2 linked regions of the Youhaiella tibetensis genome follow. The protein of the gene in region 1 interacts with the protein of each later gene in a pairwise test. Links are inferred from orthologs where the notes say so. Each region holds a gene or a part of one and is shown on either strand. Other genes may lie near its edges.

Region 1 (6,244 bases):
CGCAGGAAGGTACCGGTGGTCAGAACCGCGGATTTCGTGGAGAAAGATCGTCCGTCAAGAAGCTTGACGCCGGTCACGGCGCCGTCGGTGACAATGAGATCGTCGACTTCGCCTTCGATGACATCGAGATTGGCCTGGGCGGTGATCGCCGCCTGCATAGCCTCGCGATAGAGCCTGCGATCTGCCTGCGCGCGCGGTCCGCGCACGGCGGGGCCCTTGCGGCGATTGAGGACGCGGAACTGGATGCCGGCAAGATCCGCGACACGGCCCATGAGACCATCGAGCGCATCGATCTCGCGCACGAGATGGCCCTTGCCCAACCCGCCGATGGCAGGATTGCAGCTCATTTCGCCGATGGTCGCGAACTTGTGGGTAATGAGAGCGGTGGGAACACCCAGGCGCGCCGACGCGGCCGCAGCCTCGCAGCCCGCATGTCCGCCCCCCACAACGATGACGCCGTAGTCAGTCATGATCTTCTCCGGAAGTCCGGGGGTTTAGGCCATTGTTTCACGTGAATCAATGCCGGCGGCGCCGGGGCGGCACGCCCGCGATTGTTTCACGTGAATCATTTGCCGATGCAGAAGGCGGAAAACAGCCGGTCCAGCACCATTTCAGTGTCTATGCGGCCCAGAAGTCGCTCAAGCGCCACACCGGCTAGCCGCAGGTGCTCAGCCGTGAATTCGGAGACCTCCAACCCGGCGATCGCAGCGTCAACTTCGAACAGGGCAGCCTCCAACCCCTGTCGGTCCCGTTCGCGGCTGACGAGGGCGGGTTCCCCCTGCCCGGCGAGTTCCTGAGCAAAGCTTGTGAGCCTTGCCGTCAGCGCATCGAGGCCATCGCCGGTGCGGGTGGAAATGGCAAGATCTCCGGCCGCGACGCCGAGATCGGACTTCGTCGCTACCCGCCAGATCGGCGCCTCGGTCGCCGGTATCGTCGCCGGTTCGCCGTCCGGGGCTTCCAGCCAGAGCACCAGGTCGGCGATTTCGAGTTCGGCCCTGGCGCGGCGAACGCCTTCAGCCTCGGCCTTGCTGTCGGTTTCGCGCAAGCCGGCCATGTCGACCATGACCACGAGCTGTCCGGAGAGATCGATGGCGACGTCACGGACGTCGCGAGTGGTGCCGGGCTCGTCGGTCACGATGGCCAGTTCGGACTTGGCCAACGCGTTGAGGAGGCTCGACTTGCCGGCATTGGGCGCCCCGGCGAGGGCTACCCGCACGCCTTCGCGCACGATGCGTCCCCGGGTAACGCTTTCGATCGCCGCGGCGAGTTCGCCCCGGAGCGTGGCAAGAGCCATCGCGAAGTCGGCGGGCAGGTCGTCGGTTACATCGCCTTCATCGGAGAAGTCGAGACGGGCCTCGATTTCGGCACGAAGGTCGAGCAGGGTTTCGCGCCAGCCGCCCAGCTTGGTCGAAAGTCCGCCGGCGGCGCGGGCCACGGCCTGACGGCGCTGGCTTTCCGTTTCGGCCTCGAGGAGGTCGCCCAAGCCTTCGACCTCCGTGAGATCGAGCTTGCCGTTCTCGAAGGCACGACGGGTGAACTCGCCCGCCTCGGCAAGGCGAACGCCGGGTTCGTCGGTCAAGGCGCGCAAGATTGCGCGGACGACGGCGGGGGAGCCGTGCACCTGGAGTTCGGCGCAGTCTTCGCCGGTGAAGCTATTGGGAGCGGGGAAGAAGACCAGAAGACCGGAATCAAGGACTTCGTCCTTGAACCTGAACCTGGTGAGGTGGAGGGTGCGCGGCTTTGGCAGGACACCGCGCAGCTCCCGGATAATGCCGGGCGTTGCGGGACCCGAAAGGCGGATCACCGCAACGCCGGATGGCAGGCTGCCCGTCGAGAGGGCGACAATGGTATCGCCTTCACGCATGGGCGAGAGAACCTTTTAGGTGTTCATCGACTCGAAGAATTCGCCGTTGGTCTTGGTCTGGCGGACCTTGTCCATCAGGAATTCCATGGCGTCGATCGTGCCCATGGGCGAGAGGATGCGACGGAGCACATACATCTTCTTCAAGATATCGGGCTCGACCAGCAGCTCTTCCTTGCGGGTACCCGACTTGGTGATGTCGAGCGCCGGGAAGATGCGCTTGTCGGCGACCTTGCGGTCGAGGATGATTTCCGAGTTACCGGTGCCCTTGAACTCTTCGAAGATGACTTCGTCCATGCGGCTGCCGGTATCGATGAGGGCCGTCGAGATGATGGTGAGCGAGCCGCCATCCTCGATATTGCGCGCCGCGCCGAAGAAGCGCTTGGGGCGCTGCAGGGCGTTGGCATCCACACCACCGGTCAGCACCTTGCCCGAGCTTGGCACCACGGTGTTGTAGGCGCGGCCGAGGCGAGTGATCGAATCGAGCAGGATCACCACGTCGCGCTTGTGTTCGACCAGGCGCTTGGCCTTCTCGATCACCATCTCGGCGACCTGGACGTGGCGGCTGGCCGGCTCGTCGAAGGTCGAGGAAATCACCTCGCCCTTCACCGACCGCTGCATGTCCGTCACTTCTTCGGGACGCTCGTCGATGAGGAGCACGATGAGATAGCACTCGGGGTGATTGGTCGCGATCGACTGTGCGATATTCTGCAACAGTACGGTCTTACCAGTACGCGGCGGCGCAACGATGAGGGCGCGCTGCCCCTTGCCGAGCGGAGCAACCAGGTCGAGCACGCGGGCCGAACGATCCTTGATGGTGGGATCGGGCAGTTCCATGCGCAGCCGCTCGTCGGGATAGAGCGGGGTCAGGTTGTCGAAGTTGATCTTGTGACGGACCTTTTCGGGGTCCTCGAAATTGATGGTGTTGACCTTGAGCAGCGCGAAATAGCGCTCGCCTTCCTTGGGGGACCGGATCTGGCCCTCGACCGTGTCGCCGGTACGCAGCGAGAAGCGCCGGATCTGGGAGGGGCTTACATAGATGTCGTCGGGACCGGGAAGGTAGTTGGCATCGGGGGAACGAAGGAAACCGAAACCGTCCGGAAGGACTTCGACCACGCCCTCGCCCGTGATGTCGACTTCCTTGGCCGCCAGTTCCTTGAGGATGGCGAACATCAGTTCCTGCTTGCGCATGGTCGAGGCGTTTTCGACCTCGTGCTCCTCGGCGAATGCAAGCAATTCTGCCGGGGATTTGGCCTTAAGCTCGCTGAGCTTGAGATTCTGCATACGGGATGACCCTATGGGACAGTCGGTGGGAATTTCGAAAGGAGGGGGAACACCGCGGCGGCGGCCAGGCTCGGGCCGGACTCAGTGGGTGGGTGGGCTTTAGTTAGCGAAAAGCCTTGTCAGATTCAAGGCTTTTGCGCGCGCCGCCGGGATTCACGTGAAACAGGACGCGGAAAAGCCCTTCGCTCAGAAGGGCTTCACGATGACCATGATGACGATAACGATCATGAGGAGTGTCGGTACCTCGTTGATCATGCGGAAGAATTTCTGCGGCTTGACGTTCCGGTCTTCCTTGAAGGCCCTGAGGAACCCGCCCATCCAGCCGTGGTAGCCGGAAAGCGCGATCACGAACACCGCCTTGACCCAGGGCCAGCCCGAAGACCAGTCCACCATGCCGTTGAAGACCATGATGAGCCCGAAGATCCAGCTGGCGATCATGGCCGGGGTCATGATGCCGCGATAGAGCCGGCGTTCCATGACCTTGAAGGTCTCGGACTGCACCGAACCCTTTTCGGCCACCGAATGGTAGACGAAGAGCCTGGGCAGGTAGAGCGAACCGGCCATCCAGGCGATGACCGAGATCACGTGCAGCGCCTTGACCCATTCCATGGCTTAGCGACCTTTCACGATATCGATGAGGCGGGCGACATGCTCGATCGGCGTTTCCGGCACGATGCCATGGCCCAGGTTGAAGATATGGGGACGACCCGCAAAGCCGGCGATGATCTCGCGGGCGCGGGTTTCCATCTGCTCGCCACCGGCAACGAGCCGGAGCGGATCGAGATTACCCTGGACGCCGAGCGTCTTGGGCAATGCCTTGTCGGCAAAGGCGGTGGGCATGGAATAGTCGAGCCCCAGCGCGTTGACCCCGGTCGCCTCCGCATAGGCGGCGATCATGCCGGCCGCCCCGCGCGGAAACCCGATGATGGGCGCATCGGGAACCTGGGCGCGCACACCCGCCACGATCCGCGCATTGGGTTCGATGACCTGCGCGCGAAACGCGGTTTCGTCCAGATTGAGCGCCCAGCTCTCAAAGAGCTGTACCACGTCGGCGCCGGCGCGGAACTGCGCCACCAGATAGGCGATCGAGGCTTGGACCAGCACATCCATCAGCGCCGCGAAGGCCTGCGGATGGCGCAGGGCGAAAAGCCGGGCGGGCGCCTGGTCGGTCGTGCCGCGGCCCCCGATCATGTAGGTCGCCACGGTCCAGGGAGACCCGCAGAACCCGATAAGGGTCTTTTCGGGCGCCAGCGCTGCCTTGACGCGCGAAACCGTCTCCAGCACCGGCGCCAGGGCCCCGACCACGCCTTCCGGCCTCAAGGCACTGATCCCTTCAACGCCCAGGGGATCGAGCCGCGGACCCTCGCCCGTCTCGAAGCCCACTTTCTGGCCAAGCGCATCGGGAATGACCAGGATGTCCGAAAACAGGATCGCTGCATCCAGATCGAAGCGGCGCAGCGGCTGGAGCGTTACTTCCGTCGCCAGTTCCGGATTGTAGCAAAGGTCGAGGAACGTTGCGGCCTTGGCCCGCGTTTCCCGATACTCGGGAAGATAGCGGCCGGCCTGGCGCATGATCCAGACGGGTGGACGGTCCTGGCGCTCGCCGAGCACTGTCTTCAGGAGCGGCTTGCCATGGGGCGCTGAACTCACCGGGGGGCACCCCTTCCCTTCAAAGAAGAGAATCTTCTCTTTTGTATCTTTATTATCATGGCGGTGTTTAACCCCAATTCATGGCCGTCCACAACCGCAAGTCCGGTGACGAAAGCGCGCAGGAAAACTCGTAAACGAAGTGTTAACAGCGTCCTGGGACAAGGTGCAAAGTCCGCGCGAACCGGGCGGGTTAACGAAGTGTTAACGGGCCTTTTGATCCAAACGGCCGAATCCGGGCCTGGGGAAAACCGGTGAATCCAGCCCGCCTCGCCCCGATCGCTTTTCCACACTGTTACCGGTCTTGAGCCCGCGGGCGCCCCACTTGCGTCATCTGGGGACGGATTTGGGGGCAAAGTGGACAAAAACCGGCCTTGGCCGAAATGATGAGTCATTTTCACTGCTTGGCGCTTGTGGCAGTGGGAACAGTGTGGAAAACCTCTTTCCATGCTGATCCTCGCCTCCCAGTCTCCGGCCCGGAAAGCCTTGCTTTCCGGCGCTCGCGTCGCCTACGACGCCCGACCCGCCCATATCGATGAACGCCGCATAGAAGCCGAGGCGGTGGCCCGCGGCGCGGATGCCCGCGACATCGCCCTCCTCCTGGCGCGGGCGAAAGCCCTGGCGGTGGCCGCGCTCTCGCCAACCGCCATCGTCATCGGCGCCGACCAGACCCTGGCCCTGGGCGATGAACTGTTGCACAAGCCCGAGACCATGGAGGAGGCCGCCCGGCAATTGTCCTACCTCAAGGGCAAGACCCATCGTCTCCATGCCGGGGTGGTGCTGGTGCAGGGCGACAAGGTCCTCTGGGAACATGTCGAGACCGCCGAGCTTACCATGCGCGAATTCTCGGACGCCGAACGCGACGAGATCCTGGCGCTCGAGGGCGAGGATGCCCTCTCCTCGGTCGGCGGCTATCGCCTCGAAGGCGCCTCGGTGCGGCTCTTCGAAACCATAACCGGGGACTATTTCACCATTCTGGGCCTGCCGCTCCTGCCCCTGCTCTCGGCGTTGCGCGAGTTCGCGCCGCAATATCTCAAGGGGGCCGAGCTGTGAGCGCTCCGGTCAAGGCGTTCGTGATCGGCCACCCGATCGCCCATTCGCGCTCGCCCCTCATCCATGGCACCTGGCTCGAGACCTACGGCATCGCCGGGAGCTACGAGGCCATCGACGTGGCGCCCGGGGCGCTGCCCGATTTCATCGTCGCCTTGCGCGCCGGGGCGTTCGCCGGCGGCAATGTCACCATTCCCCACAAGGAAACGGTGTTCGCGCTCTGCGACGAGGTCGATCCGCTGGCCCGCCGCATCGGGGCGGTCAACACGCTGGTGTCCCGCCAGGGCAAGGTCCGGGGCACCAATACCGACTATCTCGGGTTTCTCGGCAATCTCGACCAGGAGGCACCCGGCTGGGACGGAGCGCGCGAACTGGCCATCGTGCTCGGGGCCGGCGGGGCGG
Region 2 (6,270 bases), 2.1 Mb from region 1 along the record:
AGCGTCGCCAGTTCACCGAGGCCGTGGTGGAAGGCGTGTCGGCCGGTATTCTCGGCCTTGATCCGGTCGGCAACATCACGCTGGTCAACAGCCGGGCCGGAGAGATGTTCGGCAAGACGGAAATCGAGCTCATGGGCGAGAGCGCCGACAAGGCGATCCCCGAGTTGGCGCCGATCCTCGAACGGGCGCGCATGGCGCGGCGCGGACAGGTGCGCGACCAGATCCAGATCGGCAACGAGCAGGATCGGCGCACCTATCAGGTTCAGCTCACCCGCGAGGGCACGATGACCGAGAGCAAGGGCTACGTCATCACGCTCGACGACATCACCGATCTCGAATCGGCGCAGCGCACCAGCGCCTGGGCCGACGTCGCGCGTCGCATCGCCCACGAGATCAAGAATCCGCTCACGCCCATCCAGCTTTCCGCCGAGCGCCTGCGGCGGCGCTACGCCTCAAAGCTGGCCGACGACTTCGAGATTTTCGACAAGGGCATCAACACCATCATCCGGCATGTGGGCGATATCGGGCGCATGGTGGAAGAGTTCTCCGCCTTCGCGCGCATGCCCGAGGCCAAGCCCGAAAAGGGCGACCTTTCCGATACGATCCGGCAGTCCGTCTTCCTCGAAAGCGTGCGCCTCCCCGAGATCGAAATCATCACGCACTTGCCAGACGAGGCCATTACGGCCTATTTCGACGGTCGCCTGATTGCCCAGGTCATGACCAACCTCATCAAGAATGCGGTTGAGGCCATCGAGGGCGTCGGACTCGACGTGGTGCACAATCCACAGATTATTGTTGCCGGCGAGATCGAGGGCAAAATGGCCCGAATCTCGGTCTCCGACAACGGAAAGGGCTGGCCCAAGGACAATCGTCACCGGCTGCTCGAACCCTATATGACGACACGGGAAAAAGGCACCGGCCTTGGCCTCGCAATTGTCGCAAAGATCATTGAACAGCACGGCGGCGACGTCGAGCTCATAGACGCCGAACCTGATTCCAGCGGCAGGGTAGGGGCTTGTTTCAGCTTCACACTGCCGTTGCAGGCCCCGCCTAATAGCGACGACGCCGACACGGCGCCGGCAACGGACTTTACGGCCACCAGAGAAGAGGAGCCGCGGATTGCCGCGGTTGCAAACAAGTAATGGCTCTAGACATCCTGATCATCGACGATGAGGACGATATTCGCGATCTCATCGCCGGCATCCTGGAAGACGAGGGATACGAGGCCCGGCAGGCCCACGATGCCGATTCCGGCCTCAACGAGATCGCGCGGCGTCGTCCGAGTCTGGTCTTCCTCGACATCTGGATGCAGGGGTCGCGCCTGGATGGCCTGCAACTGCTCGACGTGCTCCAGTCCCAGCATCCCGATATGCCCGTGGTCATGATCTCCGGGCACGGCAATGTCGAAACGGCCGTGTCCGCCATCAAGCGTGGCGCCTACGACTATATCGAGAAACCCTTCAAGATCGATCGCCTGCTGCTGATCACCCAGCGCGCCGTGGAAGCCACGCGCCTGCGCAACGAGGTGGCCGAACTCAAGGAACGCGGCGCGGGGACCAATACCGAGATGGTCGGCCACTCGCCGGCCCTCCAGCAGGTCAAGGGCATCATCGAGAAGTCCGCGCCGACCAACTCGCGTATTTTCGTTGCTGGCCCTTCGGGCGCCGGCAAGGGTCTCGTGGCACGGCTCATCCATCAGCGCAGCCCGCGTGCGCAGGCGCCGTTCATCGAGATCAACGCCTCGCTCTATGCGCCCGACGAGGTGCCCGTGGTGCTGTTCGGCCGCGAAACACGCGAGAAAAGCGGCATCCTGCGCACCGAGGTCGGTGCGCTTGAGCGCGCTCACGGGGGCACGCTCTACCTGTCGGAAGTCACCGCGCTCCCTCCTTCCGCCCAGGCGGCCCTGCTGCGCACGCTGGTGGAGAACAAGTTCAACCGCGTGGGCGGACAGGTCGCCGTGCCGATCGATGTTCGAATCATCTCCTCGAGTTCGCAGAGCATCCCCTCGCTCGTCGAGGCCGGGCAGTTTCGCTCCGACCTATACCATCGCCTCTCAATCGTGCCGGTTCAACTCACCCCGCTCAAGGAGCGGCGCGAGGACGTGCCGCCGCTGGTAAGCGCATTCATCGAGCAGGTCTGCCGCATGCACAACCTGCCGCGCATGACCATCGGCGATGACGCCATCGCGGTGCTCCAGGCCCAGGATTGGCCGGGCAACGCGCGTCAGTTGCGCAACTCCATCGAGCGGCTGCTGATCCTGATGAAGGGGCAGGCGCCCGAAGATGGGGTCATCACCGCCGCGATGCTGCCGTCCGATATCGGCGAGGTGCTGCCGACGGTGGGCGACACCGATGCATCGGCGCACCTGATGAGCCTGCCGCTGCGCGACGCCCGCGAGGTTTTCGAACGTCAGTACCTGTTGGCGCAGATCGAGCGTTTCGGGGGCAATATCTCCAAGACTGCCGAGTTCGTCGGCATGGAGCGCAGTGCATTGCACCGCAAGATCAAGTCGCTGGGGCTATAGGGCGTATTCGAAATTCTGGGGTGTTCATTGCCGTTGAGGCGGCTATGATCACCGGTAGGCACGGATTTTCAGATGTGCCATAGTGCCTGACCAATTAGATTTGCTTGATGACTTTCCGGGAAGGACAGGCCTGCGGCGGCCAAGGTCCTCACCTACAAGAAGGGTGGCGATGAGCCTGCCCGCTAAACAGAAGCCGCGAGAAGAGGCCTAAATGCCCGCCGAAAAAGCACAAAACCTCCAGGATTCCTTCCTCAATCACGTGCGCAAGCAGAAAGTCCCGGTCACGATTTTCCTCGTGAACGGCGTCAAGCTGCAGGGCATAATTACCTGGTTCGACAATTTCTGCCTGCTGCTCCGTCGTGATGCCCAGTCGCAGCTTGTCTACAAGCATGCGATCTCGACCATCATGCCGGGTGCGCCGATCCAGCTCTTCGATCCCGAGCATACCGGAGGCGACAACGCCTGATCCGCATAATCCGTCGGACGATTTCGACGACGGCGAGGACCGCAAGGGCGGTCCTCAGGCCTTTATCGATCAACGCGAGGCTCCGACACGTGTGGGACTGATCGTCCCGGACGTGCGTGGCGCGTCTGTCTATCACAGCATCGAAGCGCGCAAGGCCGAGTTCGAAGGCCTGGCGGCCGCGATCCGGCTCGAGATCGTGTTCTCCGAGGTCATCCGCGTTCGCGAAGTGCGGCCTGCCACCTTCATCGGCGGCGGGCAGGTGGAAGCCATTGCCAGGCGCGTGCAGGAGGAGGAGATCGAACTCCTTCTCGTCGACACGGCCCTGACGCCGATCCAGCAGCGTAACCTCGAGCGCGAGACCAAGGCCAAGGTTCTCGACCGCACGGCCCTCATCCTCGAAATCTTCGGGGAGCGCGCTGCCACGCGCGAGGGTGTGCTCCAGGTCGAACTGGCCCACCTCAACTACCAGAAGAGCCGTCTCGTCCGGTCATGGACGCACCTTGAGCGGCAACGCGGCGGTTTCGGCTTCCTGGGCGGCCCCGGCGAAACCCAGATCGAAAGCGACCGTCGCCTGCTTCAGGAGCGCATCGCGCTGCTCGAGGAGCGGATCGAGAAGGTCCGCAAGACCCGTCAGCAGCAGCGACGCAACCGGGACGAGGTGCCGTACCCGATCGTGGCCCTGGTCGGCTACACCAATGCCGGCAAGTCGAGCCTCTTCAACACCCTGACCGGTGCCGGCGTCTTCGCCGAGAACCTGCTCTTTGCCACGCTCGATACCACCGTTCGCAAGCTGGAACTGCCGCATGGCCGCCAGGTGATCGTGAGCGACACGGTCGGCTTCGTCGCCGACCTGCCGCACGACCTCGTCGCCGCCTTCCGCGCCACGCTCGAGGAAGTCACGCAGGCCGATGTCGTGCTCCACATCCGGGACGTCGCCAATCCCGATCACCAGGCGCAGGCCCGCGACGTGCTGACCGTGCTCGGTGAACTGGGGGTGTCGTCCGAGACCGTGCCTGTCATCGAGGTCTGGAACAAGATCGACCTGCTGCCGCGTGCCGAGGATGGCTCCATCCCCGCGCTCGCCAATACCGCTCCGGTGGGGCGCGTTGCGGCGACGGTTCCGGTTTCGGCCAAGACCGGCGAGGGTCTGGAAGACCTAAAGATCGCTATCGAGGCGGCCCTGTCGGCGGGCAGCCGGACCTATCGCGTCCACGTGCCTCACGCGGCCGGCGGCGATGTCGGTTGGCTTTACGGCCATGCCGAGATCATCGAGCGCATCGAGCCGGACGAGAAGGGCCAGGATTTCGTGGTCCGCGTCGAACCACGCCACCTGCGCGAGTTTCAGGAGCGCTTCAACGGCCGCATCGAGGGCGAGTGATCACTTGGCCTTGTCGGCCTTGCGTATTTCGTTCCAGTAGCCATCAAGGCGTTCCAGTCCGGCTTCCGCGAGCGGGACGCCGTCCTCGAGCGCCCGCGCTTCCACGTGCGAGAACCGCCGCGTGAATTTGACGTTGGCGTTGCGCAGGGCGGCCTCGGCATCCACGCCGAGATGTCGCGCCAGATTGGTCACGGCGAACAGCAGGTCGCCCAGTTCCTCGGCAATCGCGTCCTTGTCCCCGGAGGCTGCGGCTTCCTGGACTTCATCGAGCTCCTCGCGTGCCTTGGCGACTACCGAAGCGGTGTCGGGCCAGTCGAAGCCAACCGAGGCGGCGCGGCGCGCCAGCTTCTCGGCCCGCAGCATGGCGGGCAGGGTGTTGGCCACATCATCGAGGATCGATGCCTGCAGTTCGCGCTTGGCCGATTTTCGGGCGCGTTCCTCGGCCTTGATCTGGTCCCACTGCACCTTGACCCCGTCTGCCCCTTCGGCCGCCTTCTCGCCGAAAACGTGGGGATGGCGCCGGATCAGCTTGGTCGTGATCGCCTCGATGACGTCGCCGATATCGAACAGACCGCGCTCTGAGGCCATCTGTGCGTGAAAGACCGGCTGGAGCAGCAGGTCGCCGAGTTCGTCGCGCAGGTCCTCGTAGTCCTCCCGCTCGATCGCGTCGGCGACCTCGTAGGCCTCCTCGATCGTGTAATGGCGGATGGAAGCGAAATCCTGCTCGATGTCCCACGGGCACCCCGTTTCGGGATCGCGCAGGGCGGCCATGATTTCGAGAAGCCGGGAGAGGTCGCGGGAAGGCTGCATGGGAGTCACGTCGTCTTTTGGGATTCTGCGCGCAACCTAGCGCACTTGCCCGTCCGCGGTAACCCTCGCTCAGGGCGGAGCGATGGTCGGCTTGGGCTTGGCCACCGCAGTCAGCCAGTCGGTCGGCCGCTCGACGTACCGGCGCACGGCGGGAGGCTCTTCGCCGGCATGGAGCGCGCGCAGGCGCTCGGATACCTCGGCGTCCGCCTTGGTGAGCCTCAGGTTGTGGCGGACATAGTCCGTCCATGTCGGGCTCTGGTAGGTTTCGACCCAGCGGTCCGGCTGCGCAAGGTCGCGCAGGAGCGCCCAGTGCCGGGCTCCATCCCGCCGGCGGATGCGGCGGCGTTCGGTCATGGTGTTGAGGAAGACCGGGATGTCTTCGGTGCGGATGATGTAGGTGATTTCCACCACGATCGGGCCGCTGCGCGGTTCGAGATCGATCTCGAGATGGGGGACCTGGAAGCGGTTGAGCGGAGCGAGGTCCATGACCACGCGCGGCGGGAGCGGGAAGCGGAAGCCGAGGGCGATGCCGACGAGCATCGCGACTGCCGCCGTCCCGAGGGCGATCGGCAGACCGTAGTTCTCGGCAGCCACGCCCCAGATCCAGGAACCGAGCGCCATGCCGCCGAACGTTGCCGTCTGGTAGAAGGAGAGGGCGCGCCCCACCACCCAGCGGGGGGAGGCCAGTTGCACCGAGACGTTAAAGAGCGAGAGCGCCAGCACCCAGCACGCGCCGCCGAGCAAGAGGCCCGCGCCCGTCAGCCAGGGCGAGATGCCGAGCGCGGTGATGCCGGCGCAGATGGCAAAGCCAAGGAATGAGGCGCGCACCAGCATTTCGCCACCGAGCCGTTCCTGGAGCGGGGCGGCGAGCAGTGCGCCTCCCACGGCGCCCAGGCCGAAGGCGCCAAGCAGCAGGCCATAGATCAGCGGGCCGCCGCCGGGCAGGTTGGCCGAAACCACGGGCAGCAGTGCCAGGATAACGATGGCCGAAAAGCCGAAGACGAAGCTGCGCAGCAAGACCTTGCCGATTCCGGGCGACATGGCGACGTAGCGGAAACCCGAAGCGATTGCCGGACCGATGGATTCGCGCGG

Evidence for each region.
Region 2: the proteins of rho (region 1) and hfq interact in binary tests that used the Escherichia coli proteins (3 or more experiments, as listed by UniProt). The link is inferred for Youhaiella tibetensis from one-to-one orthologs.

Annotation. Positions count from the first base shown.
Region 1 is NZ_CP041690.1:4,287,966-4,294,209, forward strand. Bases 1,013-3,904 are described here. They hold rho (transcription termination factor Rho), read right to left. Parts: upstream 3,146-3,904; coding sequence 1,880-3,145; downstream 1,013-1,879. Other genes in these bases: mnmE (tRNA uridine-5-carboxymethylaminomethyl(34) synthesis GTPase MnmE), read right to left, coding at 1,013-1,864; hemJ (protoporphyrinogen oxidase HemJ), read right to left, coding at 3,332-3,754; hemE (uroporphyrinogen decarboxylase), read right to left, coding at 3,758-3,904. In the rest of the region: tRNA uridine-5-carboxymethylaminomethyl(34) synthesis enzyme MnmG, read right to left, coding at 1-470; more of mnmE, read right to left, coding at 566-1,012; more of hemE, read right to left, coding at 3,905-4,795; FNA67_RS21060 (Maf family protein), read left to right, coding at 5,240-5,845; FNA67_RS21065 (shikimate dehydrogenase), read left to right, coding at 5,842-6,244. UniProt on the Escherichia coli protein: Facilitates transcription termination by a mechanism that involves Rho binding to the nascent RNA, activation of Rho's RNA-dependent ATPase activity, and release of the mRNA from the DNA template.
Region 2 is NZ_CP041690.1:2,221,745-2,228,014, reverse strand. The notes cover bases 1,445-4,362. They hold hfq (RNA chaperone Hfq), read left to right. Parts: upstream 1,445-2,735; coding sequence 2,736-2,990; downstream 2,991-4,362. Other genes in these bases: hflX (GTPase HflX), read left to right, coding at 3,082-4,362; ntrX (nitrogen assimilation response regulator NtrX), read left to right, coding at 1,445-2,524. Outside these bases: FNA67_RS10795 (sensor histidine kinase NtrY-like), read left to right, coding at 1-1,142; more of ntrX, read left to right, coding at 1,142-1,444; more of hflX, read left to right, coding at 4,363-4,368; mazG (nucleoside triphosphate pyrophosphohydrolase), read right to left, coding at 4,369-5,178; FNA67_RS10770 (MFS transporter), read right to left, coding at 5,248-6,270. UniProt on the Escherichia coli protein: RNA chaperone that binds small regulatory RNA (sRNAs) and mRNAs to facilitate mRNA translational regulation in response to envelope stress, environmental stress and changes in metabolite concentrations.